2 regions of the Alteromonas sp. 07-89-2 genome follow, and region 1 is predicted to be linked to the other one. Evidence: riboswitches for the same ligand, from Rfam matches in the RefSeq annotation. Region 1 holds a riboswitch; the other holds the start of a gene.
What was found. A riboswitch is a leader RNA that binds a small molecule or an ion and turns the genes downstream of it on or off. The one in region 1 is predicted to bind thiamine pyrophosphate.
Positions count from the first base shown of each region.

Region 1 (16,939 bases):
CTGGCACCGCCCTTGCTTTTATCCCTCAGTAACCACATTACTCTTTAAGTCATATCTATAATGAAGTGAGGGCAACGAAGCGAAAGCACCCCTCGCGGCACCTTATCTTTAAGGCAGTAGGCCAAGGTAATAGGTTCAAGGCTATAGGAACAGCAAAGGCAGCAAACAAAAATAATGCAAAAGAATATCGCTACGCTTTTTGACAAAACTCGGGAATTAGCGTCGCTAACTGGCGACAAGCTAAGTAGTGCGTTTAATAAAGAAACGCACCGCTTCACCATTACTGGGCTTAGTCGAAGTGGCAAGTCCATGCTGTTCACCAGCCTTATCACCATGCTGAAAAGTCGAAGTGAAGAAGGCTATGCGTGTTTGCCGTTATTGCGATACTTACCACCTTCTCTAGTGCTAGATATGCACATAGCGCCTATTGAGGGCTATAAACCCTTTCCACATTTGCAGAATATAGCTGATCTTGAAAACGGCCAGTGGCCAAAAGCTACCGAAGAAGCGTTTGGCTTTAAGTTAGTAGTACGTTTGAAAGAAACCGCATCGCTGAAGCGCCATGTTTTGCCCCATAGCGAAGTGGTGTTTGAATTTATTGATTACCCAGGGGAATGGGTGACGGACATTCCCATGTTAAGTAAAACCTATGCGCATTGGTCAGACTCTGCATGGGCGCAACTTAGTAGCGGGCCACAGCAATATTTTGCAAGCCAATGGAAAGCCTTTGTTAATCAATTCGACTTTGAACAAGAGCCCACAGAACAGCGCATTCAGTTGCTTGTTAATGCCTACCGCGATTATTTGGTTGAAGCTAAAGCTAACGGTATATCTTTGCTTCAGCCGGGTAGCTTTTTATTGGAGTCGAGCGACTTTGATTGGCAGGCCTTTGGCTTTACGCCGCTGCCCTCAAGCATTACCAGCGACGTGTCGCACCCATGGTTTAAAATATTTGATAAGCATTTTTCGAAGTTTCAAAGCGGGTGGTTAACGCCATTAAAACAGTCCATTTTTAAAGAAACCGATAAGCAAATTATTCTTGTAGACCTGTTTGAAGGGCTTAACCACAGCAGGCAGCATTTGTATCAGTTAAAGGAAACCCTAAGCCACTTGGCCGATACCTTTGTGTACGGGCAAAGTACGTGGTTTTCGCGCAATATGCTGAAAAAAGAGCAGATTGGCAAGGTGGCGTTTGTGGCCACCAAGTCTGACTTGGTGCCGGTAAGTCAGCGCGGTAATTTACTTAACTTGCTTACCCAAATTACCGAAGGGGCACGAGCGCGGTTCGACGGTAAACCGATTCAGTTTGAACATTTTTTAGTGTCTAGCATGCAAGTCACCGACGAGGGCAGTAATGAAGATGCTATTCGCTACAAAGACACGGATGGTCGTTACGTTGAATCTACGTTTGAACCCATACCTAGCACGCTAAAAGAAATGGAAGAGGGCAGTCACTTCCCGGTACCAGATGTGAGTGTGCCTAGCGATTTCAAAGCACGTATTTTAGCAGGCAAGGGTGTAGATAGATTGCTTCAGTTTTTACTGGGCAAAGGAGAGCGAGAATGAGCGATAAACCTTATATATTTGATGAAAGCCCAGAGCCGTCTAGCTCGCCCGACTCCATCAGTTCGTCCAATATGAGCAGTTCATCTAATATAAGAAGCGATGCGCTTTATGGCGCGAATAGCGATCGGCAAGGTAATGCAGATACGCAACCTCAAACAGCGTCACAGGGCGAGCAAAATAATAGTGCGGTAAACAAACCGCAGTATAAAACCAAAGTGAAAACGCAAACATTAGATATTGCGCAGCCTGAAACCAAACTTCCACAGCAAGTCAGTGAAGACGTGTGGGAAGTAGATGCGCAAAAAGATGGTATTTCGTTAGGTGCCGCCACCTTGGGCTTTGGTGTAGTGTCGTTAATTGGCTTTTTCGTTTTTGAAGCTTATACCACCCTTGCTGCGAACGTTTCTGAGCACCCCATTGGTACAGGAGTTTTGGGTGCGCTACTGGTGGGGTTTGTAAGCTGTTTCAGCTTTTTAAGCTTTAAAGAATGGCGCGGCTATAAACAAGTTAATACGGCGATGGAAGATGCCGGTGTAATCCGTGGTTTGTTGGCTAATAGAGGAAGTGAAACATCGCCACAAAAAATAGACAGTGTGTTAAGTCAGCACGGAAAACGTTTTTCTCGCGGTTCTTACGCGGCCCATTGTTTTGACCGTTATAAGCAGCAGCTTCAAGACGACATGACAGGGCCAGAACGACTTGGTCTTTACGAAGATACAGTATTAAAGCCTGTTCAGGAAAAAGCACACAAGGTGCTCAATAAAGAGTCGGTAACCGCAGGAAGCCTGGCGTTTATCAGCCCCAACAACCTTATTCAAACCTTTGCCGTGGTTTGGATTAGCTTTCGCACTATTCGCCGTATGGCCCGTGTGTATGGGTTACGACCAAGCACAGCGGGCAATTGGAAGCTACTAAAGGTACTGGCACAAAACATAGCGGCGCAGGGCGTGTTCGACTTGGCCACCGATGAAGTGGCCAATCAAATTGGCGGCAGCTTGTCGGCCAAGTTTATGGAAAACTCGGCTGAAGCCATTGCTGCCGGTGCGCTCAACGCCCGTTTAGGAAGAGCGTTAATTAAACTACTTAAATAGCGCTTTTAGCTACGCTTTTCACTACACTGATTTTGTTTACACCGTCTCTGGTTGCGCTGCTTTTGCCTACCCTTATTTAAAGGGATCTGGCACTTACAAGGCAGCGTTATCATTTTGCGTCATAGATTTGCGTAACAGGCTTGGCCCTTTCAGGCTGCCCGATGATTATGCTGTTACAACGCTTTCTTAGTGGGCACGACTACGTTAGCAAAGATTAACCCCGCCACTAGCGACATGAAAATAAGAAACACTTCTTGGCCCAAATGATCGGCTTTTACAAAGTCTTGGCCGGTCATAAACGAGTTCAAGCCAATATAGGTTTTAGACCCCGGCACCAGCACAATAAGACCGTGCATTGCCACAATAGTCGCTGGCTGATTGGCAATGCGCGTAAACGCGTTAGCAAAAATACCTAATGCAAAGGCTCCCACGAATGCGCCAAGCCCTGGGCTCATGTAGTCTGAGCTCCATGCAGTTGCGCTGTAGGCAATAAACGCCGCAGCCAATGCCCAAGGAATATGTTTAACACGGGTTCTAAAAATGGCTACTAGGGCAATGCACAGTAGGAACACCGCTAGCCAGGTTGCCCAATACGGTAATGATTCTGCTGGCGTATATACGTTCTCACCAAACGCGCTAAAACCTATAGATACGCCCAAAAACGCACCGAAATACAGTTTGAAAAGCTGCATTATAGCGTCCATTGTTCGGGCCGTGCCCGACACCATATTGCGAGATGAAAGCTCAGCAAGGCCCATAGTCAGCGCAAGCCCAGGCACAAAGACAATGACCGACGAAAGCACAACCAAAGGGATATTAATGCCAGGGTCAACGTACTGGCCAATGGCGCAGGCAAGAATACCACCAACAAACGCGGTAACAGGCTCTAGCATTAAGTTTACGCGCTTGGACTGCTGCGCCCATAGTGTCCACAAATAAGCCACAATTCCTAAAGCGGCTGACCAGCCAATTTCGCTCCAGCTTGCACCCATTAGCATGGCAAATGCGCCGGTTGCCATGGCAAAGGCGACGCCGGTTATTCCTTTGCCATAAGGGCTGCCCATGGCATCTATTTCGTTTAAACGCTTGTCTGCTTCGCTCAGTGTTAAATTGCCAGACAAAAGCTCGCTGGCAAGTTCGTCAGTGAGCGACAGCGCATTCATGTCTAGTTCGCCAGGAAGTAAACGGGCTGCGTGGTTGTACTCGTCTTCGTGACGATCGCTCCAAATAACGAAAGTTAGCGACGTAGGCGTAGAAATAAATGACGCGTGTACACCTAAATACTTGGCGACTTCACCTAGGTAAGCTTCCAGACGAAACGCAGGGGTACCATACTTGTGCAGCATTTTGCCAAGCTTCACTATAAATCTACGAATTTGAATAAATTCAACGGTATCCAACGCACTGCCCTTAAGTTTTGATAACTTTAATATGAGATAAATAAGACAAAAAAGCCAGACGCATAGATAAAGTGTCTGGCTAAAATTTGGGCGGATTCTACGGAGGGTTTTACGCGAAAGCAAAACAAATTTTTTATTTATTTTGCCTTAAAAAAACTAATGTTCTTTCTCAAACTAAAGGCTTGGAATCAAACCCAATATAGCTATTTATACTGTAACGAGGTAGAGTTGTTAGTTATAGGAGGTGTATATGGCACATACTGTTTCAAAAAATAGTAACCACCGGAAAGAGAGGTTTTCTCCTAATATTCAAAACTACGAAGTAAGTCTTAGTTACGAAGGTTTAGAGTTAAAGAAAACCAATGAGCGCAAGACTATTGTCGATTTAAAGCGAAAGTATGCGAGATAAATACGGCGTAGCACAGGATAAATATTGCTATCCTGGTTCGGATGTTTTGTCGGCTAGAGCCTAAATTGCATCCAATCCTTCCAAACAGGTTCTAATCCTTGCCTTGCCATCGCGTTTATCACTTCTGGTACAGAGCGATTATCATCAATATCAAACTGATTTAATGCCTGTGAGGGTTTGCTGTATCCGCCAGGTTGAGTTTGCGACGCAGCACTCATCGATGTGATACCCAGCGGCATCACGCCGTCCCTAAATACTGCCGACTCGCGGGTGGACAGGGATAATTCTGCTTGCGGATTAAACAAGCGGTGAGCACATATCAGCTGCAGCAGATCTCGCTCGTTAGGTAGTTTGTTATTGGTAAGAACGTTGCCGCCAGTGCTATTACCTTCACAGCTTCTAAGACGCGGAAAGGCAATAGATACACGGCTTTGCCAATAGTACTGCTGGATTAGTTTGCCGTGAAGGGCGGTCATCGCACTATCAACCCGCCAGTCACCTAAACCTAGTAGCGCACCAATACCTATTTTATCGATACCCGCTTGCCCTATGCGGTCGCTGGCTTCTAATCGCCATAAAAAATCCTGTTTCTTACCCCGGGTATGGTAGCTGGCGTACTGTTGGGGCGAATAGGTTTCTTGGTATACCAGTACGGCATCTAACCCTAGATGTTTTAACGTTTGGTACTGTTCCCTTTTTAGCGGCTGCACCTCCATCATAAGGTAGCTTATCTTGTCGCGAATGGCGCTAAGGGTTTGTTCGAAATAATCCATGCCCACTTTAGTCTCGTGTTCGCCAGTTACCAGCAACACCTGAGAAAAGCCCATACCTTTAATAGCTTCAATTTCAGTGAGCGCTTCACTTATAGATAGGGTCTTGCGCTTTATTTTATTACTCATGGTAAAGCCGCAATAAGTACATTCATTGGCACACAGGTTCGACAGGTACAAAGGCACAAATAGCTGCATGGTATTGCCAAACCGGTGGCGGGTTAGTGCCTGCGCGCGACTTGCCATGGCTTCTAAGTAATGTGAGCCGGCTGGCGAGATAAGCGCCATAAAGTCATCAAGTGAAAGTGATTCTTTACCTAATGCGTGCTCAACATCACTCGCGGTTTTACTGTTAATTGACATAGCTAGATGAGTTAAGTCTTGCTGCATTAGTGCCTGTGCTACCTTCATACCGTTGGCTCCAAAAAGGCAGTAAGCGGACTAGAGGCCTGCGCAAAGTTGCTGGTAGCACCAAGCCCTGCTTCAAACGCTTTTCGGCCTGTTTCCACAGCATTTGCAAAGGCCGCTGCCATGGCAACAGGGTTTTGGGCAGTGGCAATAGCTGTATTCACCAACACCGCATCTACGCCCATTTCCATTGCCGCCATGGCTTCACTGGGTTTGCCGATACCCGCATCGACAATGACTGGAATAGTCGATTGCTCCACAATAATCTGCAAAAAAGGCTTAGTTTGTAAGCCCTGATTACTGCCTATGGGAGCACCTAACGGCATAACAGCGGCGCAGCCTACTTCTTCTAAGCGTTTACACAAAACAGGGTCTGCCCCGCAGTAGGGTAGTACGTGAAAGCCTTTTTTTACCAAGGTCTCGGCGGCATGAAGCGTTTCTATAGGGTCGGGCAGCAAATAGCGCTGATCAGGGTGAATTTCAAGTTTTATCCATGGGCTACCTAGCGCTTCATAAGAAAGCTCTGCTGCAAATATGGCTTCTTGGGCATTTTTAGCCCCCGATGTGTTGGGCAGCAGGGTAACTCCTAATTCTCGAAGGGCCGTTAGCGTTTCGTCTTGCGCGCTATTCATCGCCACGCGCTTCATTGCTAGGGTAACAATGTTACTTTGTGCAGCGGCCACTGCGTCTTTCATAGTGACGGCGTTGCTGAACTTCCCTGTGCCGGTTAAAAGGCGTGATGAAAAAGTGTGGTTTGCAAGCGTTAGCATATTAGCCTCCTGCAACTAGGGTGAAGATATCAACGGTGTCATTATCTTTAAGATAAGTGGTCGACCATTCTGTTTTACTCACTATGGCGGCATTTCTAGCAATGGCGGTACCGTCGTCATTCAATTTTTTAAGGGCGATTAACTCGCTAAGTGAAATAGGCGAGATCACGTTCATAGGTTGATTGTTTACGTTCACTTTAATTTGCGTCATTGCAAACCTCGCAAGTAGAAGAGGGGGGTAGCGCAAAGCTTTGTAGCGACCCAAGGCCTGCATTCCCAGTTAGGCAGTGTCCCCATTTAATGTCTGCGTCGAATCCTTTTGCTAAAAACAACAAAGCTTGCGTTGCCTGATGACAAGCAGCCATACCAACAACGGGGCCAAGTACGCCTTTGCTCATGCAGTCTTCACGCACGGAAATCCTGTTCACTAGGCACTCGTAACAACCACAGGAGTTTGAGTTTTGCGGCAAGTTCAGTGCTTGCCATGTAAGCCCGCTAGCAGCCGCAATAAAAAGCGGAATAGATGCACGGTAAGTCGCTGCATTAATCTGGCGCCTTACCGTCATGTTGTCGGTGCAATCCAGTACGCAAGTCGCTGACGAAATTAAAGTTGGTAAGTTGTTACTATCGGCAAAAAGGCTTTTAAATTGGATGTTTAAGTGAGAGTTAACTTTGCGAAGTTCGTTATAAAGCGACTTGGCTTTAAGCTCGCCTAAGTGCATTTCATTGTAGCTAACCTGGCGCTGCAAATTACTGATATCGACAGTATCGCCATCTATCAATGTAATATTGCCAACACCTGCGCCAGCTAGATAGCGGGCGGTTAAGCTGCCTAGGCCGCCTAGCCCCACAACCAGAGCGTGTGCGTTTGCCAAATTAAGCTGGCCGGCGTGGTCGACACAGTCGAGCAAGAGCTGCCTGCTGTAACGCTGTATATCTTGATGTTCAAGCTGGCGGTTAGCGAAGCCATTAGCGGGATTAACTGGACCTCTGGCGTTATTGACTGAGTCAGTCGCGGTACTATGTGTTGATTGACTATGCAAAACCCGCCTCCTGAGCCAGCGTTTTGTATGCTTGCAGCGGATGCTCTGCATGTGTAATAGCGCTCACAACTGCAATACCATTTACGCCGGTTTTAGCCACGTCACTTATACGCGATAAGTTAATACCGCCAATGGCGACGGTGGGTACGCCTTCACACAGCTTCACATATTTTGCCAAGCGCTCTACACCCTGGGGCTTAGACGGCATGTCTTTGGTATTGGTTGGAAATATATGACCAAGGGCAATGTAAGACGGGTTTAAAGCGCGAACACACTGAATTTCAGCGAACCCATGAGTTGAAATGCCCAGCCTTAGCCCGGCGCTTCGAATGGCGTTTAAATCTGCAGTGTGCAGATCTTCTTGGCCTAAATGCACGCCGTAAGCACCAAGCTCTATGGCTAACTCCCAGTGGTCGTTAATAAATAATTGGCAGTCAGTGTGTTCTACTAACTCCATTGCTTCTTTTATCTGTTGGCGAATAGCATATTGAGAGCCTTCTTTCACTCGCAGTTGGATGATTTTTACGCCCGTCGGCCAAAGCCGCGCAATCCACTCAACGCTATCTACCACGGGATAAATACCCAACTTAGTGTTGGTGAGTGCGGGGAAGAAAGCATTGCCTGCCAGTGTCGTTTCTACTCTTTTTTTGTTGTGTGGAGTTTTATCAACACCCGCAGCATTTCTTTTAGAAACAGTGTTACGGCAATGAAAACTAACCTGTGGAAAACTAGCCGCCTGTGCGGGAAAACCATTAGCCCTTGCGAAGTAAGCAGGCGGGCTAGCCGCTTTATGTCGACTCGAAGTAGTCGTGATGGGGAGGTTGTTATCAGATACGCCGAGCGTGTTATGTCTTACTTCACTCACATAAGCGTTCGCCAAGGTTAGCGCGTCTTCAATGCAATAGTCGTGAACAACAAATGCCGCAATGGCACTCGCTAACATACATCCTGTACCACGAAGATCACCTTTGCTGTTTTTTGGTTGTCTAAAATAAAGCGAGTGTGATGAGCAAAAATAGGTGTCGCATACCGTTTTTTGCCATTGTGCATGACCGCCTTTCACGTAAACGCTTTTTGCGCCTTTTCCAACAAGTCGATTTATTGCAGTTTGCAGGCTTTTATCATCGTTAACAGAGAGGTGGGTGAGTTTCGCGAGTTCATCAATGTTTGGCGTTACCAAATCTACCGTGGTTAACAGTTCGTTGATCACGCTTTCACTTAAGTCGCTCAGTACACCTCCAGATGAAGAGCACAACACAGGGTCCCATATTACAAAGGGGCGAGGGCTCACTAACGACTGCATACGGGCGCAAAGCAACAGTGCTTGTTCATCGTTTGCGATAGCGCCAATTTTAATAGCGCGTGGTGGCGTATCTTCGTAAAGCACTTGCCACTGCTGGTTCAATGCAGATGCACTCATACTTTCTTTGCTAAGCAGATGCTGGTTTGATTGCACAGTAAGTTGTGTGGTTAGCACACAGGCATGAACATTTAAATTGGCAAGCGTAATGGCGTCGCGGGTTATTCCCGCTCCGCCGCTTGAGTCAACGCCCCCTATGCACCATATCACCGGCAGCCTAATGCTAGGCGGCTCAAGTACGGGTGTGGTTAGGTGGCTGTTTGTCATGGCAACTCTACCTTGCTATCAGCGGTGTGATAGAGTTCAGCGCCCGATTGATTAAACGCATCGGCCATGTCTTTCATGCCTTTTTCTTTCTCAAACTCTTGCTGCTGCGTTTGTTTAGCCACATCGCGCACTTCCTGAGAAATTTTCATGCTGCAAAATTTAGGGCCGCACATAGAGCAAAAGTGCGCGACTTTGCCAGACGCCTGCGGCAAGGTTTCATCGTGATAGGCGCGCGCAGTGTGGGGGTCTAATGCAAGGTTAAACTGGTCTTCCCATCTGAATTCAAAGCGTGCTTTCGACATGGCGTTGTCGCGAATTTGTGCTCCTGGGTGGCCTTTTGCCAAGTCGGCTGCGTGGGCTGCAATTTTGTAAGTGATCAGCCCCTGTTTAACGTCTTCTTTGTTAGGCAGGCCTAAATGTTCTTTAGGTGTTACGTAACAAAGCATCGCGCAGCCGTACCAACCAATCATGGCGGCGCCAATACCTGAGGTGAAGTGATCGTAGCCTGGCGCAATATCTGTGGTGAGGGGGCCAAGGGTATAAAACGGCGCTTCGTGGCAGTGCTTAAGCTGCTCTTCCATGTTCGCTTTAATCATATGCATTGGCACATGCCCCGGGCCTTCAATCATTACCTGAACATCGTACTCCCATGCAATTTTCGTCAGCTCTCCAAGGGTACGTAATTCAGAGAATTGCGCGTCGTCGTTAGCGTCAGCTACGCTACCAGGGCGCAGGCCATCACCTAGCGACAGCGCCACATCGTACTTAGCGCAAATTTCGCAAATATCGTGGAAGTGTTCATACAAAAAGCTTTGCTGGTGGTGACTTAGACACCACTTCGCCATGATTGAGCCACCGCGCGATACAATACCTGTAACTCGCTTTGCGGTAAGGTGAACATATTCAAGCAGCACGCCAGCGTGAATGGTGAAGTAGTCTACCCCTTGCTCGGCCTGCTCAATTAGGGTGTCTTTAAACATTTCCCAGGTTAAGTCTTCAGCTACACCATTTACTTTTTCTAATGCTTGGTAAATAGGTACAGTGCCAAGAGGAACTGGGCTATTTCGCAGCAGCCATTCGCGGGTTTCGTGAATATTTCTGCCGGTAGAAAGGTCCATGATGGTATCTGCGCCCCAGCGCGTTGACCACACCAGCTTTTCTACCTCTTCTTCAATAGACGAGGTTACTGCTGAATTACCAATATTCGCGTTAATTTTCACCAAGAAGTTGCGACCAATAATCATCGGCTCTAGTTCGGGGTGATTAATGTTACATGGAATGATGGCGCGGCCTGCGGCCACTTCTTGACGAACAAACTCAGGCGTGATGGTGTCGGGCAAATTCGCGCCGAAGTGCTCGCCTTTGTGCTGTTGCGTTAGCTCTGCATCTTTAATGGCTTGGCGGCCCATGTTTTCGCGAATGGCAATGTATTCCATTTCAGGGGTAACAATGCCTTGTCTTGCGTAGTGAAGCTGGGTAACGTTTCTGCCCGCTTTCGCTTTTAGTGGTTTGCGGCTGCGAATAAAGCGGAAATCTTCGGTAAAAATGTCGTTTTCACGCTCTTTTGCAAAGCTTGACGAAACGCCCTCTAATTCAAGGGTATCGCTACGTTCTTCAATCCACGTTTGGCGAAGCGGAGCTAGGCCTTTGTGCACATCTATGTTTTCTTGTGGGTCGCCGTAGGGGCCTGAAGTGTCGTAAACAGGAATTGGCGGATTTGGCTCTAAAATAGGGTTGTCTTCGGTTCCACCCACTAAACTGTCGTGTTGGTGAATAAGGCGCATGGCCACACGAATATCGTCACGGCTGCCACACTCGTAGTGGCGTGTTGAATTTGGGTAAGCTTCGCCCGCAAGTTCATTAATGAATTGTTGTGCTTGTTGGCGCTGTTCGCGTCTGTTCGACATAGCATTTTACCTTGTAAATTTAGGTTCTAAAAATGCTTGTCAGGAGTGAAGGAGAATACAAAGTGTAAGTGTAGAGGGGAATAATCCCGTTACTTTTTTAGCGAGATTGTTGGTAAAGGTTTTGGTGATTACAACCCTTTACTCCGTTGATGTTGACTTGGGGATAAACTTGAACAGTTTACCTTGAGTGACGAGCAGCACCGTAATGGGTGTGTCTGTATCATCAACAGCAAAACAACTTCGCCTCACAACGCTAAACCACGGTTTAACATTGTGCACATTGTATTTTCTTGTTCCCTTCGCAGGTATTAGCCTGATCAGGTTCTACGGATCCCACTTTCGCGGTCTCAGCTTACTGGATTAACAGTGAAGCACTCCGACAAGTTGTTTAAGTCAATTCGGGTTGTGGTTGAAACAACCCGAATTGAGAATTCCTTTTTACTATATCTTCAATTTTACGGGTAATACAAGTACTACCAGAAAGCTAAATGAATATTCATCTAGCTTGCTAGCTGCTGACCTTCCTTGTAAAGCTGAAGTGCAGTGGCTGTGTCGTGCTTGCGTTCGCTAATTGCAGACAACAGCAATAAGTCTTCTTTGCGCGACTTCATTTTAGTGGCTTTAAGCAGGGCTTTTTCCGCCAACACATCATCGCCGGAATTGAATGCAACTTGGCCTAGCGTGGAGTATAGCGACACGTTTTCTTCGTCTTGCTTTATCCAGCTTTCAAGCAGTCGTAGTGATGGCGATGCATCAGGAATATTAAGCTGCGTGAACAGCGGAAACAGGGCGCTATTCGGGCCACGTTTTTGCCATTCAACTAGCAAATTCTGTGCGTCGGCATGCATACCTTGGTCAAGCAACTGTTGAATGTAGGCCGCGCGGTAAGCATCGTCGTGACGAAGCTTACGAGGAAGGGTTTCCCAATACGATTTAAGCTCGACAGCGCCTTGTTTGCTGGCAATTTCGGCAAACTTACCTTTGGCGATGCGCTGGCTCCATGTAGTGTAGTCTGCTTTGGGCAATGCTTTACGCCAGCCTGACAAATTCTCTTGAAGTACTTGCCATTTACCTAGCTTGGCAAGAATTTGCGCTTTTAACTGCACAACCTGCTTGTTATCGCGCTCTTGCTCGTCAAGTTCGTTAAGTTTCTCTAGTGCCGCATCGTATTTTTCTTCAGCCATATCAATACGCGCGTGCATGACCGTTGCGGCTACTTTCGCTTTTGGAAAGTCAGTTGCCTGAACAAGGAAATAACGGGCTTTGGCTAAATCGTTATTGGCAAAAGCAATTTGCGCTGACGCCAAATAGTTAACGCCTTCGAAATCGCCGTTGGTGGTTTTGCTTAGCGCCTTTTGAGCCGTATCAAAATCACCTGCAGCCATTGCGTGTAAGCCGTCGTAAAACGCACGCTTACGTTTGCGCTCACCTAAGGTGCCGAACCATTTATGTGAACCTGTGATCAGGCTTAACGCCCACAATACAAGTCGAGATAGTACGTACCAGGCAATGACGGCACCTATCACTAAAATACAAAAGCTAATCACCGTCATTTCAACAGCGGTGTTACCCAGTGATATTAGTACGTAGCCCTTATCACCTAACAACATTGGGCCAACAATTAGTGCAACAACGAATGCGGCTAATACCGCAAGGGCAATAGCTAACCATTTCATAGTGCACTTGCTCCTTGTCCGAACACTTGCTTAACGCGGCTATCCAATAAACGCTCTAGCGGTTTTTGTGACGCTAGCTCTGTAGGTATTGGGCGCGATACATCGGTAGCAATGAGGTTTTGTAGTGCATCTACAAAGCCCGTTACCTGGCTTTTTTCTGTGTCGAACTTTTCAATAATTAGCGTTTGAGCGTATTGAAGCGACTGGTTGTAAAGCCCTGCATCGCCCTTAAGCGCGGCGGTTTGCGCGTGCATAAGCTGCAGACGAAGCTGCTCTTTTGCCAGGAACTGGGCTTCTAGTGAAAGCACTGGTTCAACCGGGCCTTCAATGGTTTTTATGGTAAGAAAATCGTTCACCAGTGAACGCCACACCTTTGCAAGGTTCTCCTGCCAGTCGTCAGCTGACTCCGATAAGGTTGTGTCTTCTGCATTGGCGTCTTCTGGTTTTTCGAAGGTATCAAGTGGCAATTTGTCAATTTGAGCAATCATACCCGTAAGCGCGAGAGCGACGGAACTTTGTGATACAGGGTTGAGCTGTTGTAAGGTTTGAATATCTTCTGCAAGGTTTGCGCGAACCGGAAGTACCGATGGGTCGGCCAATGACTTTAAGCGTTTATCTGCGTTAACTAGCAGCAAAATTGCTGTGCGTACGTCGTTTTCTAACCAAAGCTTTCTGCCTGCCATGCGAACTAAGTAATCAGCTTCAGCAATGAGCCAGTCTGCCGGGCGGCGACCTTCCATATTATTTAGTTGTTCAAGAGTCGATTCAGCTTGCAGCGTCAGCTTTTCGTTTTGCGCTTTTAACTCGGCTACCGTGCTTTCTAACGTCTGGTTGGTGCGAGCTACTTTGTCAATAGAGGCAACAAGACCAGCGCGCTCACGCTCAATAGTGTTTAGCTGAGAGGTCGTCGTTTGAAGTGCAGACTCAGAGTCCTTGCTTGCCGACTGTTGCTGCATGTAATACCAGTAACCTGCGCCAGCCATACCAAGCACGATAAGAAAAAGGATGATTACAACAAACCACAGTAGACCATTTCCCGAAGATTTCTTTTTAGCAGCACCCGACGGTGTTGATTCACTGTGCGTGGCAGAAGATTCGATAACGTCTTTTTCAGCTTCCACTTTCACGAGTTCCTCTTTTTGTGGGCTACTTTCATTGTTGTTGGCCATTCAATACTCCCAGTTATCCTTTACCCAGGCGATGAGTGCCTGATCGGTGGCTCGCTGACAAACCGCTACCTCTTTAATGCCTTGGCTAGTAAGGGTTTTGGCAATTCGGTCGCTCACTGTTAACCATTTAATAGATTTAAGTGCTTGGCCAAATTGCGCAATTAGTTGCAGTGCCATTGCTTCGCTTGTAGCGATAATGCCGCTAACTTCGCCCATTTTCCACCGTTTTGTGTAAATTGGGCTTGTAAGTTGCTCTCTTTTATAAACGCAAAAGCTATTCACTAAAATACCTTTTTCGTCTAATCCAGTGGCTATGGCGTCGCGCCCACCTTCACCCTTAATGATAACGACATGCTGACAGTTTGCCTCATTAAGTTGGTGCATTGCCAGTATACCTTCGGATGTATGGGCTTCGGGAATAGCAACCTGCGCCGATGAAAACGCCTGAAGTCCCGCTTGTAATTTTCGTGCAGTGGCATCGCCCACAGCTATGATCAATGGTAATTCGTTAGCCGTTTCGCGTAAGCCTTCAATAACGGTGTCTACAGCATATACGCTGGTAACAACAATTGCGTTTACTGCATTTGACGCTAAAAATTCTGCAGCAGCTTTTCTTTCAGACGAAATATCAATGATGTTAGACGTAGCAATGCCTACCGCGTCAATTCCGGCTTTTTCGAAGGCAGCGGCGCTTGCTTTTAACTTTGGCAGTGGGCGTGTAAACAGCAACATACTATCGAATTTTCATCCTTTTATTTTACTGCGTAAACCTGCACGCATTCGACAAACTATAACTTAGTTATAAAGCGCCTTTAAAATTTCACCGGCACCTTGCTCAAGAAGGGATTCCGCTACTTCAACACCAATATCTGCGGCTTTTTCTCGCGACGCTGTAGCAGAAGCAAAGAGCAGCTCTGAACCATCTGGCTTACCAACCATACCGGTTAATGTCAGCACATCGCCATCAAGTGTGGCAAAGCTACCAATAGGTACTTGGCAACCGCCTTCCAATCTCTCGTTCATGGCGCGTTCTGCGGTAACACGTGTATTGGTGTCTGTATGGTTCAACGCCTGTAGCAACTTAATTAGCTCTTCATCGTCGTTACGGCACTCAATACCTACGGCACCCTGCCCAACGGCGGGTAGTGAAATATCAGCAGGTAACGGCATGCGAATACGAGATTCCATTTCAAGGCGAATAAGGCCAGCAGAAGCTAAGATAATGGCGTCGTACTCACCTGCGTCTAGCTTGGCTAGGCGGGTATTCACGTTTCCGCGCAGGTCCTTGATGATAAGGTCAGGGCGATACTTGCGAATTTGGCACTGTCTGCGAAGGCTAGACGTACCTACTACTGCGCCCTGGGGCAGGGCATCTAAACTGTCGTGGTTATTTGAAACAAAAGCGTCGAACGGGTTTTCTCGCTCACAAATAGCGTGAAGGCCAAAACCTTCAGGAAATTCAACCGGTACGTCTTTCATAGAGTGCACGGCAATATCGGCACGGCCTTCAAGCATGGCAATTTCAAGCTCTTTTATGAAAAGCCCTTTACCACCAATTTTCGCCAGAGGTGTATCTAAAATTTTGTCGCCCTGCGTGCTCATAGGTACAAGCTCAACGGTCATTGACGGATAATGCTCCAACAATTTTGCCTTCACATACTCTGCTTGCCAAAGCGCTAAAGCACTTTTTCTAGTAGCAATTCGAACGGTGCGGGTAGTGTTGAGGTGACTCATGGCTATTCCAAACTATATAAAAAGAAACTAAAACGATGTATCACATAACGTCATACGATATACCCCGTAGTATACGCATTTTCTGTATTAATGTTTGAAATTAGGCACAGTTTTCTCCTTGGTTATTATTAGACATTCAGTCTATGCTGAAAGGAATAATGGTTAACTAGTTTTAAATGCGGAGATAAGTCTTTTTATGGACAGTTCGTCGTTGCGTCAATTACTTAGAAGTGCTCAGCAAGATGAAGCGGAAGCAAAACGAAGGCGCTTAACGCTATATTTCATATCTTATGTTGGTGGCACCATTATGGCGTTTATGGCGTGGATCAACATGGGTACAAACAACCCATTGCTCGTTGGAACGCTGGCGGGGTCAGCCGCTTTTGTGTACGCCAATGTGGCGTTATCCCATATGTTCCCTCGCGTTGATGTCTTCTATTATTTAGCAGGCTTAGTGGTAGCATTTACCATAAACGGCTTGGTTTATACCGGCGGGCTCAATAACACTGGGCTTTATTTTATTTTTCCCCTGCTTTTTATTCAGATAGTTGTTGTGCGTTTCAAGCCCGCAATGATTTACGTAGCAGTAACCATGGGTATCGCTATTTTTATGCTCTACAATCAAGAAAAAATAGTGGCTGAGTACCCAGCAGAACATGTTTCCCGCTTCTTAATCGCTACGTTCTGTTTCATTTGCGTCGCCTTTATAGGTGAAAATTTCTGGCATCAAAGCAGAAAAGAAATGCTGCGTGAAAATCTAGAGCGCATGCGTCAGGCTAATACCGATCCACTTACAAAACTTCCCAACCGGCGGTTTCTTGAAGCTGTTTTTTTTGAACGCGCAATGCAAGATCCCGGTGCTCATTTCCCTTTAAGTGCGGTGGTGGTAGATATTGACCATTTCAAAACAATCAACGATACCTATGGCCACGATATTGGTGACGAAGTGCTTATACACATCACTCGTTTAATGAAAGAAGCAGTAAGAACTACTGACGTGGTGGCAAGAACCGGTGGTGAAGAGTTTTTGGTTCTATTCCCTCATGCGACGTTGAGCCAAGCGGTAAAATTAGCGGAAAAAATGAGGAAGGTGGTTGAAGCTAATCCGTTTGTAGAGGGTGATGTTAATCACTCGATAACCGCAAGCTTTGGTGTAGCCACAGCGCTTACTGATACAAACTTGCACGCTTGTTTGAAGCAGGCCGATGACAACCTTTACAAAGCTAAAAATGCGGGGCGCAACAGAGTCGTCGAATAGTTTTGGAATAAACGTGAAATAAAGAAGAGACGGAAGGCGCGACTTTGCAATCGATAGACGTGTACCCACTTACGCTAAGAATAAAGCTGGCTTTTTTTGCTTCACCAGCTT
Region 1 covers NZ_VTYM01000001.1:211,873-228,811, reverse strand. The annotation lists gene F0261_RS00990 (YcjX family protein) at 175-1,566, shown strand; gene F0261_RS00985 (YcjF family protein) at 1,563-2,657, shown strand; gene F0261_RS00980 (threonine/serine exporter ThrE family protein) at 2,831-4,057, opposite strand; gene thiH (2-iminoacetate synthase ThiH) at 4,520-5,647, opposite strand; gene F0261_RS00970 (thiazole synthase) at 5,644-6,414, opposite strand; gene thiS (sulfur carrier protein ThiS) at 6,416-6,625, opposite strand; gene F0261_RS00960 (ThiF family adenylyltransferase) at 6,612-7,349, opposite strand; gene thiE (thiamine phosphate synthase) at 7,450-9,084, opposite strand; gene thiC (phosphomethylpyrimidine synthase ThiC) at 9,081-10,991, opposite strand; TPP riboswitch at 11,269-11,380, opposite strand; gene F0261_RS00945 (heme biosynthesis HemY N-terminal domain-containing protein) at 11,492-12,667, opposite strand; gene F0261_RS00940 (uroporphyrinogen-III C-methyltransferase) at 12,664-13,836, opposite strand; gene F0261_RS00935 (uroporphyrinogen-III synthase) at 13,837-14,568, opposite strand; gene hemC (hydroxymethylbilane synthase) at 14,632-15,570, opposite strand; gene F0261_RS00925 (GGDEF domain-containing protein) at 15,767-16,828, shown strand.

Region 2 (14,512 bases), on a different contig from region 1:
CTTCCCAGGTTCACCTACACTAGGTGGTGCTTCTGCAAACCTTAACGCCATCCCGATGGCTGCGGTTGAGCGTATTGATATCATGACTGAAGGTGCATCTTCTATCTATGGTTCTGACGCAATGGCTGGTGTTGTAAACATCATTCTTAAAGACAACTTTGAAGGTCTAACTTTCAACGTTGGTGCTGGTATGCGTGACCAGGATGAAGGTACTACTTCATCTGAATTCTCTGTTGTTGGTGGTATCTCTAACGACAAAGGTAACGTAACGTTCTCATTCGATCACCAGCGTCGTGAAGGTATTTCTGATGCAGACCGTGATTACACCAAAGCAAAAATCGGTGACTTCGACGGCGACGGCGATATCCAAGCTTACACTGCAGATACTGTAGGTTGGTCTTACTTCGGTGCTACTGTATTGTCTCCTGACTTTGCAGAAGCTCAGCCTTCACTTCTTTGTGACAGCCTAATCTCTGAGTACGGTGAAGATACATTCCGTCGCGTTGACGCAGACGAAGATTGGGGCGAAGGTTCTGAGTACTGTATGTATGCGTTTGCTAACGTGTCTTACAACACTGCATCAATTGACCGTAACACACTATATGTAAGTGCTGATTACGAAGTAATGGAAGATGTTGAGTGGTTTGGTCAAGCAATGGTTGTTCAAAACTCATCATTTGGTCGTTACGCTCCACCTGCTGCTGCATGGGAAAATATGTCAGCTGACAACCCACACAACCCTTACGGTGTTGATGGCGCGTACGGTTTATTCCGTTGGGTTGGTATCGGTACTCGTGACGGTAACGTAGACGACTACAACCAGGATTATACAACTGGTCTTCGTGGTATGCTTGATTGGAACAATGCTGAGTGGGAAGTTTACTACCACTTCAACATGGCTGATAACAAGTCAGTTGGTCAGTATTACCTATCTTACTCTGGTCTTGCTTACAATGAGCAAAATGGCATTGACCTAGGTTCAGACGAAGGCGTTGCAAACATGAAAGCAACAACCCTTCAAGAATCTAGCTCGCGCTTCCACCAGTACTATGCAGGTATCGGTTTCGACATGTTCGAACTACCTGGTGGTATGGTTGCACACTACTTCGGTGCTGAGTTCTTTGAACAAACTTATGCTGACATCTATGACGGTCAGTCTGAAGCTGGTCTAATCGGTGGTTCTGCTGGTAACTCATCTATGGGTGACCGTGACGTAACAGCATTCTTCTTCGAATCTGTACTTCCAGTATCTGACACTGTAGAGCTAAACATCAAAGCACGTTACGATGATTACTCTGATTTTGGTAGCAAATTATCTCCAGCAGTATCTGCTCGTTGGGAAGTTGCAGATGGCCTAGTACTTCGTGGTTCTTACTCTGAGTCTTTCCGTGCGCCAGGTCTTGACCTTCTAAACGCTGCACGTACTTTCTCTGCAGAAGACGCAATTGACTACAACAATGGTTCAACTGTTGAACGTCAGTATGACACGTACTACACAGCTAACGCTGAACTAGACGCAGAAACATCTGACTACATCAACCTTGGTGTTGCTTACGATGTAAACGACAACCTAAGTGTTAAACTTGATTACTTCAACCTATCGATTGATAACGTAATCCAAGCAAAAACGCTTCAAAACCTACTTTCTGACGAGGCTGCAGGTCTAATCACTGCGGTTTCAGTAGATACTGATACTTCAGACGAGACTTTCTACCTTAAGCGTGCGGCGTCTGGTGTTCTAGTTGAAGCTGGTACGTCTTACTTCAACGGTGCAGGTTTTGAAATTGAAGGTATCGACTTTACTCTTAATGCGAACCTAGAAACTGAATTCGGTAACTTCCGCTTCCAGAACGTTAACTCTTTCGTACTTTCTTACGACCAAGAAGTTGGCGGCATCGTTCAGGATATCGCTGGTTGGTCTGGTAGCCCAGAGTTTAAGTCAGTTGCTACTGCGGTTTGGAGCTTCGAAGAGCATACTCTTGCTTGGAACATGACTTACACAGACAGCACGTCTGAGTTTGAAACAGCTCCTAAAGATGCAGATGGCAACACTATTGTTGGTCCATACGACATCGCTGGTAAGCTTGATAGCTGGTTAATCCACAACGTAACTTACACGTTTGATATGGCTGACTACGGTTCAATCACTCTTGCGGTTAACAACGTAACAGATGAAGATCCAGTATTCTCATCTAGCGGTACGTGGGACAACCAAGACCTATATAACAACTTTGGTCGTGACTACCGTCTTAACTACCAAATTAGCTTCTAATTATAGAATCTAGATAAAAAAGGCCGAGTAATCGGCCTTTTTTTATATGTGGATAAATAAATTTACCTTTTAAAGCGCACAGCACCAATAAAGAGAACTTTTCATGAATAGTTATTGGAGTGAATACTGGCAGCAGGGCCACGTTAACTCTTTTGCCGACTCAACAAGTCGTAATTATGAAGGCGAGCTTGCAGAACAATGGTTGGCGTTTTTTAACGAGACAAACGTTCAGGGTGGAAAAGTTGTTGATCTAGCGACAGGAAACGGTGCTCTCATTGACCTTGCAGTAAATGCTGGCAATTTCTGCGAACCTGAATACATTGGTGTTGACTACGCGACCTTAAAAATAGGCGATAGTCTTAAACAGCCAAAGATCAATTTTTTGCAAGAACAGAATATTGAGTCTCTGCCGTTTAACGATAATGAAATTACCGCTGTCGTTTCTCAATTCGGTATCGAATACAGTAACTTGGACCTAACATTAAGTGAAGTAAGTCGGGTTTTACGACCAGGCGGAAAATTAAGAGTTGTGGTTCACCGAAAGGAGAGCGCAATTGTTGCACCGAATTTTCAAATTCTAAAAGTGATCCGTGCATTACAGGAAGAGAAGAGTCCGCTAGATGCCCTCAAGCGACTCGTGAGCGCTTTAAGCAACGCTAAAAAGACCGCTCAGGATAGAGAGAGTATTCGAATAGAGCTGAATGAAAAAGTCGGAAATCTTGTCAGCGAATATCAACAAGCCTTGTACGATACTAATTTCCCCAAACTCTTGAAGACGGTTATGAATCCAAATGTGTCGTTTGAACGGAAAAAGGCTATCTTCGAAGAATACGATAAAGAATTAGAGTCTCACGGTGTTAGATTATCTGATTTAACCAACGCAGCGAGAGATGCTAGTGAAGTTACGTTACTCAAAAGTAAATTAGAGTGTAATGATTTTGTTGATATCACCCTTTCAGACGTGACAGATAAACGAGGCTTAATCGGCACAATAATTCAGGCTGAAAAAAAGAAGTAATCCGACGTGTTTGTAGTCGCTAACTGTGAATTTTTATGCATGACGTATTTCACAAGTTAAATTGTTAACATTCCAATTGCATAAAAGGTGATTAATTGTGCGCTGAGTGTACAATTAAGCTCCACTTCTCAAGTGCAAGTGCTTTGCTAACTTGACTCTACCGAGTAATCCATGTGAATATACCACGTTCGTAGTAGTGCATTTTCATATCATTACTACATTCCTGAAACAAAATTGTGAAAGTTTTATACGCCCCTTGCCCGAATATTTTCCTATCGGCGAGGATTCAAATAAGAAATTTGGTTGGGAACTATGTCCAAAATGAGCAAGAGAACTCTTATTGCTTCTACTGTTATGGGTGCATTCGCACTAACAGGTAGCGCAGTCTCTGCAGATACGCTTGAAGATCTTCATAAAGAAGAAGCGAAAATCCACGCGGCTGCAGCGAAATCTCAAGAAAAAATCAATACGTTGTTTGAACAATCTCAAGAACTACTTGTTGAGTATCGTCAAACAGTAGATGAGACAGAAAACCTTAAAATCTACAACGATTACATCGCTAGCCTAGTTGCAGATCAGCAACGCGGTATCGATTCGTTGCAACGTCAGATCGACAGCATCGAACAAACTAAGCAGGGCATCGTTCCTCTTATGTTCCGCATGATCGACAGCCTAGAACAGTTCATCAAGCTAGACCGTCCAATTCACTTAGACGAGCGTCTTCAGCGTGTTGAGCGTCTTCGCGACCTTATGGCTAACTCTAACGTAACTGTTTCTGAGCAGTTCCGTCAGGTACTAGAAGCATACCTAGTAGAAGTTGAATACGGTACTAAGATCAACTCTTACCAAGGTACTATCGACGACGCGGGTACTGAAGTTACTGTTGACTTCTTTAACCTTGGTCGTACGGCGCTAGTTGCACTTTCTCTTGACCAGACTCACGCGTGGGTATGGAACAACGAAAGCCGCGCTTGGGAAAAACTGGGTGACGAGTATCTGTCTTCAGTTGTTGACGCAGTTAAAATGGCTAACAACGTCATTCCTGCGGATCTGATTAAACTACCAATTAGCGCAGCGGAGTAATTGTTAATGAAACCAGTATTCAAATCTCTTTTAGCCGCTGCGACAGTTGCAGTTGCAGCAACCGGAGCGCAGGCTCAGGAAGCAAAGAGCCTGAAAGATCTTCTAGACCAGGTTCAACAGAACCGTGTTTCTGAAGCTCGTCTAGATAAGCAACGCGAAGCTGAGTTCCAATCAGCACGTGCTGACAAACAAGCACTTCTTCGCAAGGCACAAGCAGACCTTAAAGCTGAACAAGCACGTGGCGACCGTCTACAGAAGCAATTCTCAGACAATGAAGTTACGCTAAATGAAAAGGCTGCTGAACTTGACCAAGCTACAGGTACACTTGGTGAAATGTTCGGTGTGGTACGTCAAGCATCTTCTGAAGCTTATGGCCGTATCTCTACGTCTATCGTAAGTGCACAATTCCCTGGTCGTGGCCAGTTCCTAGCTGAAATGTCAGAAGACTCTAAAGGTCTTCCAAACATTAAAGAACTAGAAGACCTATGGTTTGCTCTTCAAAAAGAAATGACTGAAGGCGGTGAAGTAGTTAAGTTCACTACAGAAGTAGTTAACCTTGACGGTGGTTCTTCACAGCAAGAAGTTGTCCGTGTTGGTACTTTCAACCTTGTTGGTGAAGCTGGTTACCTAGCGTATGACGCTGAAGCTGAAGTTGTTCAGCCTCTAGGTCGTCAACCAGACGGTCACTTCGTAGCTTCTGCTGACGAACTAATTGACGCGACTTCTGGCTTTGTTCCTTTCTATGCTGACCCTTCTCAAGGTGCAATCCTTGGTCTATTGAAGCAGAAAGCGACAATGGCTGAGCGTTATCACGCGGGTGGTCCAGTTGGTTACACAATCACAGTTATGCTTGCGATTGGTCTACTAATTGGTATCTACAAAATGATCACGCTTACGATCACTGGTGGCAAAATGCGTTCACAGCTTAAGAACGTAAACAATCCTTCTGAAGGCAACCCACTAGGTCGTATTCTTAAAGTTTACCAAGAGAACAAGACTGCTGATGCAGAAAACCTTGAGCTTAAACTTGATGAAGCGATTCTTCGCGAGCTTCCAAAAATTGAAAGCGGCATCAACGTTATCAAGATTTTCGCAGCGATTGCTCCTCTGCTAGGTCTACTAGGTACAGTACTAGGTATGATCGAGACATTCCAAACCATCACTCTATTCGGTACAGGTGACCCACGTATGATGGCAGGAAGTATCTCAATGGCTCTTGTAACTACTGCTCAGGGTATTATCGCGGCTCTGCCTCTAATCCTTACTCACAGCATCGTAGCTTCTCGTAGCAAATCAATCATCCACATTCTTGATGAGCAAACTGCGGGTATCGTAGCTGCTCACTCAGAGTCGGAGAAAGCGTAATATGAATTACCTGATTGGATTATTCGAATCGGTCAGGGACTTTATCGCTACCGGCGGTGACGTACTTTATTTCGTTGCTGCCGCGCTCTTTCTCATGTGGGTTTTAATGATTGAGCGTTACTGGTATTTAACCTCGGTCTTTCCAAAGGTGAAGAAAAACATCATCGCAAATTGGGATGCCCGAGCAGATACTACATCATGGTATGCGCATAGAATCCGTGACGCGTGGATTTCTCAAGCGTCAGACGACCTAAACGCTAGAATGCTGATTATCAGAACCATTATTGCAATGTGTCCACTAATCGGTCTACTTGGAACAGTAACCGGTATGATCAGTGTTTTCGAGACAATGGCAACGCAGGGCACCAGCAACGCTCGTCTAATGGCTGCTGGTATCTCTATGGCAACTATCCCGACAATGGCGGGAATGGTAGCTGCGCTATCTGGACTGTTCATCAGTTCACGTCTTGAAGCGAAAGTGAAGCTGGCAAGAGAAGGGCTAGTTGATAGCCTGCCACATCATTAGAGAGAGAGATTATGGCTCGAAAAGTCAGAACCGAGGAAGAAGATGCACAGATCGACATGACTCCCATGTTGGATATCGTGTTTATCATGCTGATCTTCTTTATCGTTACCACTGTTTTCGTTAAAGAAGCAGGGATCGAAGTCAACAAGCCAGATGCGAGCCAGGCGATTCTTCACAAAAATGCAAACATTTTCATCGCCGTAACTGAAGACGGAAATGTTTGGCTAGACAAGCGTGAAGTAGCGCCGGACAGCGTAAGAGCGAATATTGAAAGACTGCTTACCGAGCAGCCTACAGACTACGTAATCATCCAAGCTGACGTTAAAGCGAAGCATGGTTTAGTAGTTGAGATTATGGATCAGGTTAAAGCCGCTGGCGTTAACCGAGTCTCGGTAGCGGCAAGGGGATAAGATGTTACGTATAATTGTATCTATACTTTTAGGTGCTGGTGTTGCATTTGCCCTTTTCGTTCTAATGGCCAAGTTGATTGAAAATTCATCTAGACCAGCAGACGAAGTACCGCCTGCACCGGTTATCGATATTGTAATGCAGGAACCAGACGACCAAACGCAAACGCGTACTCGTGTTCCACCACCACCGCCGCCTCCGCCGCCACAGCCTCCTAAAATGGAGCAAGTTGAGCCGGAAACTGCGGAACCTGATGCAGATGGCTTTAGCTTAGCTATTCCAGCTATCGACACAGGTGGTGTTGGTGTAAACATTGGTGGTGTTGGTGCAATGCAACGCGATGGTGAAGCAACACCTATCGTTCGTATCGACCCGAAATATCCACCTGATGCAGCCCGTGATGGCCGTGAAGGTTGGGTAAGACTATCTTTCACTATCAACGAAGTTGGTGGTGTTGAAGATATCGAAGTTATCGAAGCTGAACCTAAGCGCGTATTCGACCGTGAAGCACGTCGTGCTCTACGTAAGTGGAAATACAAGCCTAAGATCGTAGATGGCAAGCCGGTTAAACAACCTGGCATGTTCGTACAGCTAGACTTTAAACTGGAGCAATGATCATGATGAAACGTACATTCAAAATGTCAGCCGTTGCTTTAGTGCTAGGTGCAGGTGCGGTGCTTTCAGCACCCGCTGCCCTGGCGCAGTCAGCACCTGTTGTTTGTCCTGGATATGAGAAGGGAAAAACAACGCTAGTAGGTGAGCGTACCGGTAAGAAAGTTCAAAAAGCTTTTGAGTTTTACAATGAAGACCAGCTCACAGAAGCGTTAAATGTACTTTATGAAATCGATCCTTCAGACGATTTTGATAAAGCATACGTTAAGCGTTTTATCGGTAACTTATTGGCTTCACAAGAAGGTGAGGGCGGTAAGGCGTTAAACTACTTGGTCGACTCTGTTGAACCAAAAGTACTTAACGACACTGAGCACTCTCAAACACTTAAATTGATAGGTGATTTGAGCATGCAGGAAGAGAAGTACACTGATGCCATCAAATGGTATAACAAGTGGATGGAATTTACCTGTAAAGAAGATGCTGATGTGTATACTCGCTTGGCACAGGCGTACTTTGAGTCTAAGCAGTTAGCTAAAATGGTTGAGCCAGCAGACAAGGCAATTGCTTTGTATGAAGAGCCAAACAAGAACCCTTATGTTCTTAAGTTAACTTCTTACTACGAGCGTAAGATGTACCCTGAGACGGTTTCTGTCGCGGAAGAGTTAGTTAAAACTTTTCCTGAAGAGAAGACTTGGTGGTCGCGTCTAGGCTTTTTCTATATCTTAGTTGAAGACTACAAAAAAGGTCTTTCAACGCTAGAACTTGCTTATATGCAGGGTTACCTAGAAAAAGATTCAGAAATCAAAACGCTTGCTCAGCTTTATCAAAGTAACGGTATGCCTTACAAGGCTGCTAAGTTACTTGAGAAGCACATGAAAGAAGGCTTGTTGAAGAATGATGCCGATATGCTAGCTAACATTGCTAACGCGTATCACCAGGCGAAGAACTTCAAAACTGCAGCAAACCTGTACGCACAGGCTGCCGCAAAGAGTTCAGATCCTGAGCACTATCGTAAGCAAGGTACACTTCTTCTTGTAGCTGAAGACTACAAAGGCGCTATTAAAGCACTAGAGAACGCTCTAGAGCGTGGAGCTGAAGACCCTGAGAAGATTCACTTCACGTTAATGGAAGCGAACTTCTATGCAGGTAACTTTAAGTCTGCTTACAAACATGTACTAGAAGCTAAGAAAGATCGCTCACTACGTCGCAACGCTGCAGCGTGGGAACCTTATATTAAGGAAAAAGCGAAGAACCGCGGTATTAGTATCTAATATGTGGTTTTAGCAAAAAAGCCTCCCTTTGGGAGGCTTTTTTTTGCCCTAAATTTATTAAGTGAGCTTTTCTCGAATGGGCTATCTTTATAGGGCTATAATACTAGTCCGCATAGATCATTAGCCTTTAAGCGGTATTTAAAATGTTCGTAATCGCGGTTTGTTAACACAGGTATAGTGGCTCTACGCCAAGCTGATTATTTGTACTTTCAGGCTACAGACTTTCTATTATTTGAAAGCAGGCAGAAGTGCTTCTCTTATAACAATAGTGACTTCTTTTAACCCACTTGCTTTTACGTTTTCTTCGTTGAATGTAGAAACAAGTTGCTTCGCATTCATATCTGAATGTGTAAGTACTTTTCTGAGAAAGCGCTTCGTGTTAATGATTCCAACAAGACGCCATAGCGTATACAGTATTGTGTTATTTGGCTTGTTCAGTTGAGTATTTGCGCTTGGTGTAGGGTGAGTCTCTGCATAACGCGCAATTTTATGTAATATCGGCCAAACATCATCTAAAGTGCGTGTGCCTTGGGTAAAGTGTACTAACTTTTCTACATAGATCGTCAGTATGCTAATGGGCAAGTTGTCTAACTGGTTATCGAATTTAAAGCTCTCTTTTAGCGCTACCAATTCAGAAAGCAGTTTTTTTGCTCTGTTGGAATGAGGATATAACGCTAGTGCACTGGTTTCGCCACTGGCTTTATTAGGCTTTCGCCCATAGTCTACAATCTCAAATCCATTTCTTGTCCAAAAACTGTCTAACTTTTGTGTCGTTCCATAAGAAGTACAGATAGCGTCAATACTTTGCTTTTTGGCTTCATTACTAACTCTTTGTAGCAAGTAACTGCCCATTCCCTTACTCTGCGCCACCGTATCGACGGCAATACGATTAATACGCCAATATCTAAACGTTGCTGTTTTTGCATCAGCAGACAACAGAGCAAGTCGCTGTGCACCTAAATGCCCTTTAGGACGACGTTTTCCAGACGCAATCCCCAATGCGGTATCGTTCAGGTATTCGCTACCTTCAGCGTTTATGATTGCAGCACCTATCACGTTGTCGTTGAATTTAAGTATGGCAACAAGTACATCCGGGCTATCCATCAAGCGCATAAAATCATCGGGCGTAGTTTGATAATGGGCTAATGAAAGTAGCGACATTATTTGCTGAAGCGCCTCTTCGGAAATGCTTTTAAACGAACTTATGGAAAAATCGTAATCTATCGGTGGGTTAATACTGTTTTTGAAATTAATCTCGCCAATATTGCGCGCCGCATCTCGGTTCTCAAATAAACAAGTCGTATTGAAAAAGGCTTCAATGGGATCATGTTCGAACCATCGTAACGGCGTTGATAGTCTCAAATGGATAGCTGATGGCGGTAAACTAGGGATGAGTTTGTGAATAAAGCCACTGCCTGAGCCTTCATAACCCAAAAGCGTAGTACTAAGCACCCACTGCTTGTGGTTGGCTATGATCCGGTATACATCCGGGAGGGGGATTGAAGCCGCTTCATCAACAATTACAACGTCATACTTTTCATCTTCTGTGGTATATAACAAGGCACTGTCAGGGGGCACCCATTTTACACTGCCTAATGTCGTTGTCTCATTCTTATCACCAAGGCTTAGTTGGGTTTGAATGTTAGCGGTGGATGGTTGTTGTGTTCTGACACCGCCTATTTCGGGCTGTTGAATACGTGAAAGCACGTTCTTCACATTATCGAAGCGTTCACTGGTTAATAGTACATTTTTACCCTGTCTGATAAGGCTTTCAATGAATATACCTAATAATGATGACTTGCCTCTGCCTCTTGGGGCGGTAATCAGCGCGTTTAGTTTATTAAGTGAGTGTGCTTGATATAAACGACTGTATGCCTGCTCTTGCTCTTCTGATTTAAATAGTGAGCCTCTATAGGCGTTTGATGTTAAGCTTTGGCTAATGCAGTACATACCCGTATCTGGAAGCGTGGTTTTTTCTTCAGTGTGAAATGCCACGTAGTCGTTGTTGCGCAGGTGCTTTATAAAACGTTCGAGGTATCGACTTTGTGTAAGCGTAAACCCCTCCGATAGGAACGAGACCGAAATATTGTTGACCCATTCACTCAATGCAGGGCAAATAAGTATTAAACAACCACTGCGTTTTACGATACCCGCCACTGCCATCACGTCGCCAGGTTTGAATGAATCGCGACAGTCTAATGTGGCAATGTCACATTCGCTCCCCAGTACTTGTTTGCGGTTCTTACCCTTAAGTGTATCGCCAGCAAAATTCACAAAGCTTATAGATGAAACTTCATCTACAAAGGCTTGAACGCTACGTATGGCAGCTTCACAAAAATCGTCATTGCCAGATACAACAAGCATTCTCCGGTGAAGTGGACAAGTCACGTTTGATAAGTGTGAAGCGTGAGAGCTTTTTTTGCAGCGATTTTCGCTGCTATTTTCAAAGTAGGGGGCTAATAGCCATTCGCGTAATTGAGTTAGCGCCATGAATCAGTTTTTTCGGTATAATCTAACGCTATAGTAGCGATTTATTATGAGGAATTCGAATGCGCTTTCTTTCTAGGCGTCTAGTTATGCCAAACGACCTTAATTACGCCAATTCTTTGTTCGGTGGCCGCGCGTTAGAATGGATAGACGAAGAAGCTGCAATTTGGGCTATTTGTCAGTTAGAAACTAACTGCTTGGTAACTAAGCATATTGGTGAAATTAGTTTTGAATCACCGGCTATGCAGGGTGATATCGTAGAGTTTGGTCTAGAAACTAAAGCTGTGGGCCGCACATCTATTACCGTAAGCTGCTTGGTACGCAACAAAGCAACCAAGAAAACCATCTGTTTTGCAGACGATATCGTTTTTGTAAAAGTTGACCCTGATACGCGTCAACCGACGGCACACGGCAAAACGTTGGAAGTTTTAAAAGCACAAACTGACGATGAAGTACGTCGCCTAAATATGAATATTGACGCTGAATAGCCCTCAGCTTTCAACGCCTTATATCATATATAAAAACCTTACGTTAGCTTAACGTCTTATCTGCTTGACGGCGTGTATCGAACTGGTAGACTCCGTCGCAGATGTTGAGTTTGCTAGTTTTAGCAGCGCAACACTATACCAAGGGGTGTCCGTTTTCGGTCTGAGATCCACATTCGTGGGAACCCTTAAACCTGATCCGGATAATACCGGCGTAGGGATGGTTCACAATATAGCCTTATCACCTGCCGTTAGACCCGGATCTTTTTTCTTAAATAAGAATAAGAGATCCCATGTATAAAACATTTTTCACACTTTCACTGCTTGCTAGTTCCATTGCGGCCTATGCGCAACAAGCCAATGTAAGTAACACTTCAGATAACACGCCATCAGATATTGAGCGCGTCGTCGTATCTGGTGATTTTCGTCAAACTACACTCGACCAGTTAAGTGCTAGCGCGACCATTTTAGATCAAGAGCGTCTTCGCAGTAGACAGCCGAGCCATATCGACAGTGTGCTAAACAGTATTCCAAACGTAAACTTTGCAGCTGGTGCGTCTCGCGGCCGCTTCGTGCAAATTCGCGGTATTGGAGAGCGCAGTCAGTTCGCCGAGCCTATCAATCCATCGGTAAGCTTTATCGTCGATGAATTTGATTTTTCAGGCCTTGCTGCGGCAGGTCTTATTTTTGATACTAAACAACTAGAGGTATATCGCGGACCTCAGGCTACCTTATACGGCACAGGTGCATTGGCCGGTGCGGTTAAACTTTCCAGTAATGACGTGGGTAGCGACGCCCCAGACTACGTTGAAGCCCGCATTGGGAACAAAGAGAGTTACCGTATTGAAGGCGCCACTGGTGATGATATCAACACGGATTGGGGCTATCGTGTAGCGCTGGTTCATAATCGTAGTGATGGCTTTGTAGAGAATACGTTCTTAAATAGAAGCGATACCGGGAATATCGATGAAACCGCACTGCGCTTTGCCGTTGAAGGCAGCGTAGATGAGCGAACCACACTTGCACTTACTTATCGCTGGTACGATATCGATAACGGTTACGATGCATTCTCGCTAGACAATGACAACAAAACGCTGTCTGATGAACCTGGATTTGACGAACACCAAACCCACGCTGTTAGCGCGCGCTCTACAACCAATACAACAGCGGGCGACTTTATTCTAATTGCCACCCATGCTTCTCACAATATTGCTTATGGCTACGATGAAGACTGGACATTCACAGGGTTTCACCCGTGGGGTTATACGTCTTTTGACGCCTATTATCGCGATGTAGAAACACAGACCGGAGAGATGCGTTTCGTGTCGTCTGACAGTGCCGCACTTTTTGATGGTATGACTGACTGGACACTAGGCGTATTTTATAAAAGCACGGAAGAAAAGCTGCTACGTCAGTACACTTATTTGGATAGTGATTTTGCCAGTGAATACACGCCTACGACGACCGCTATCTATGCTCAGACTGAAAGTCGTTTGAACGAAAATTTAGTACTTGTAGCAGGGTTAAGAGTAGAAAACTACGATTTTGATTACGCTGATAACAACCAGCTCACTCGCGCGTTCGACACCACCATGGTAGGCGGGAAAGTCGCGCTTCAGTATACACAGGGCGATCACTTCTATTACGGCAGTATTTCACGCGGATATAAAGGGGCAGGCTTTAACCCAGACAGCCGCGTGAATGACAATCAGCGATTCTTCGACGAAGAGTATAACTGGAACTACGAAGTAGGCGTTAAGGGCCCATTACTTACGCCTGACCTAATTGCTCGCGCTGCAATTTTCTATATGGATAGAAAAGATACCCAGGTGAGCGATTTTGACGTTATCACTCGTGATGACGGTACGGCAGGGTTCGTAGATATTATTGATAATGCTGATTTAGGAACAAACAAAGGAGCCGAGCTGGAGCTTAGCTGGATTGCTAGTGATGCATGGCAGCTTGATGCAAGTGTTGGTTACCTAAGCGCTACCTTTGAAGGGTATACGCTTGCAGACGGTACTGAAGTGTCTGAGCAAAGACAGGCTCAATCACCTAAGTGGACCGCAAATCTATATAGTGAGTACGCACTTACAGATACCATGCTGTGGCGTGTAGATGTAGATTACAAAAGCGAATACCGTTTTTCTGACGGCCATGATGTAACCTCGCCAAGTACTACGCTGGTTAATTCGGAGATTGTGGTTTTACACGGTGATTGGCAGACATCACTGTGGGTACAAAATGCGTTTGATCGTGAGTACTACACCCGTGGATTCGGTGGTTTCAGCAACGACCCTCGCGATGAGTATGCCTTCGATGAGCCATATTACCAAATAGGTAACGGTCGTCAGTTTGGCGTTACTGTAAAGTACGCGTTTTAAAATAAAAGGAAACAGACATGCAAGTTATGGTTGAACTGTCGTTGTACCCATTGGTTAACGAATACATTCCACCTATTCAAGATTTCATTGATAGGTTAAATAGCTACAGTGATATTACAGTTTCAACAAGTTCAACCAGCACGCAGGTTACAGGTGACTATGGTGTGGTTATGAAAGTACTTGGTGAAGAAATGCAAAGGACCCATGAAGAAGTGGGGCAGGCTATTTTCGTTGCTAAGTTTTTAAATTTTGATGCCATGCAATCTAGAAAATCATCTTAATGGCTAACTTTTTTTCTGAGTTCACTTCTCAAATTGCCGCTACTTCACTGTTAGAGTGGGTAGCGGTTGTCCTCGCTATTGCCTATGTGCTGTTAGCCGCAAAACAGAACAGCTGGTGTTGGCTGTGCGCCTTTGTAAGTACCGCAATTTACACCTGGCTATTTTGGCAGGTGACGTTGCCATTTCAGTCTGCGCTTAACTTCTTTTATATGATAATGGCGGGATACGGTTATTATCAGTGGTCGAAAGGGGGGGAAGACGGCGATGTTAAGCCAGTGCTTCATTGGCCTCTCTGGGCTCATTTGCTCATTGTGCCGAGT
Region 2 covers NZ_VTYM01000043.1:647-15,158, forward strand. The annotation lists gene F0261_RS18835 (TonB-dependent receptor) at 1-2,272, shown strand, start outside; gene F0261_RS18840 (class I SAM-dependent methyltransferase) at 2,376-3,290, shown strand; gene F0261_RS18845 (DUF3450 domain-containing protein) at 3,612-4,373, shown strand; gene F0261_RS18850 (MotA/TolQ/ExbB proton channel family protein) at 4,380-5,738, shown strand; gene F0261_RS18855 (MotA/TolQ/ExbB proton channel family protein) at 5,740-6,264, shown strand; gene F0261_RS18860 (biopolymer transporter ExbD) at 6,276-6,674, shown strand; gene F0261_RS18865 (energy transducer TonB) at 6,676-7,287, shown strand; gene F0261_RS18870 (lipopolysaccharide assembly protein LapB) at 7,290-8,555, shown strand; gene F0261_RS18875 (GNAT family N-acetyltransferase) at 8,784-10,919, opposite strand; gene F0261_RS18880 (acyl-CoA thioesterase) at 11,105-11,530, shown strand; TPP riboswitch at 11,662-11,765, shown strand; gene F0261_RS18885 (TonB-dependent receptor) at 11,821-13,911, shown strand; gene F0261_RS18890 (hypothetical protein) at 13,929-14,192, shown strand; gene pnuC (nicotinamide riboside transporter PnuC) at 14,192-14,512, shown strand, end outside.
Region 2: it holds a riboswitch for thiamine pyrophosphate, as region 1 does, so the genes downstream of both, F0261_RS18885 (TonB-dependent receptor) here and thiC (phosphomethylpyrimidine synthase ThiC) in region 1, are expected to answer to the same signal.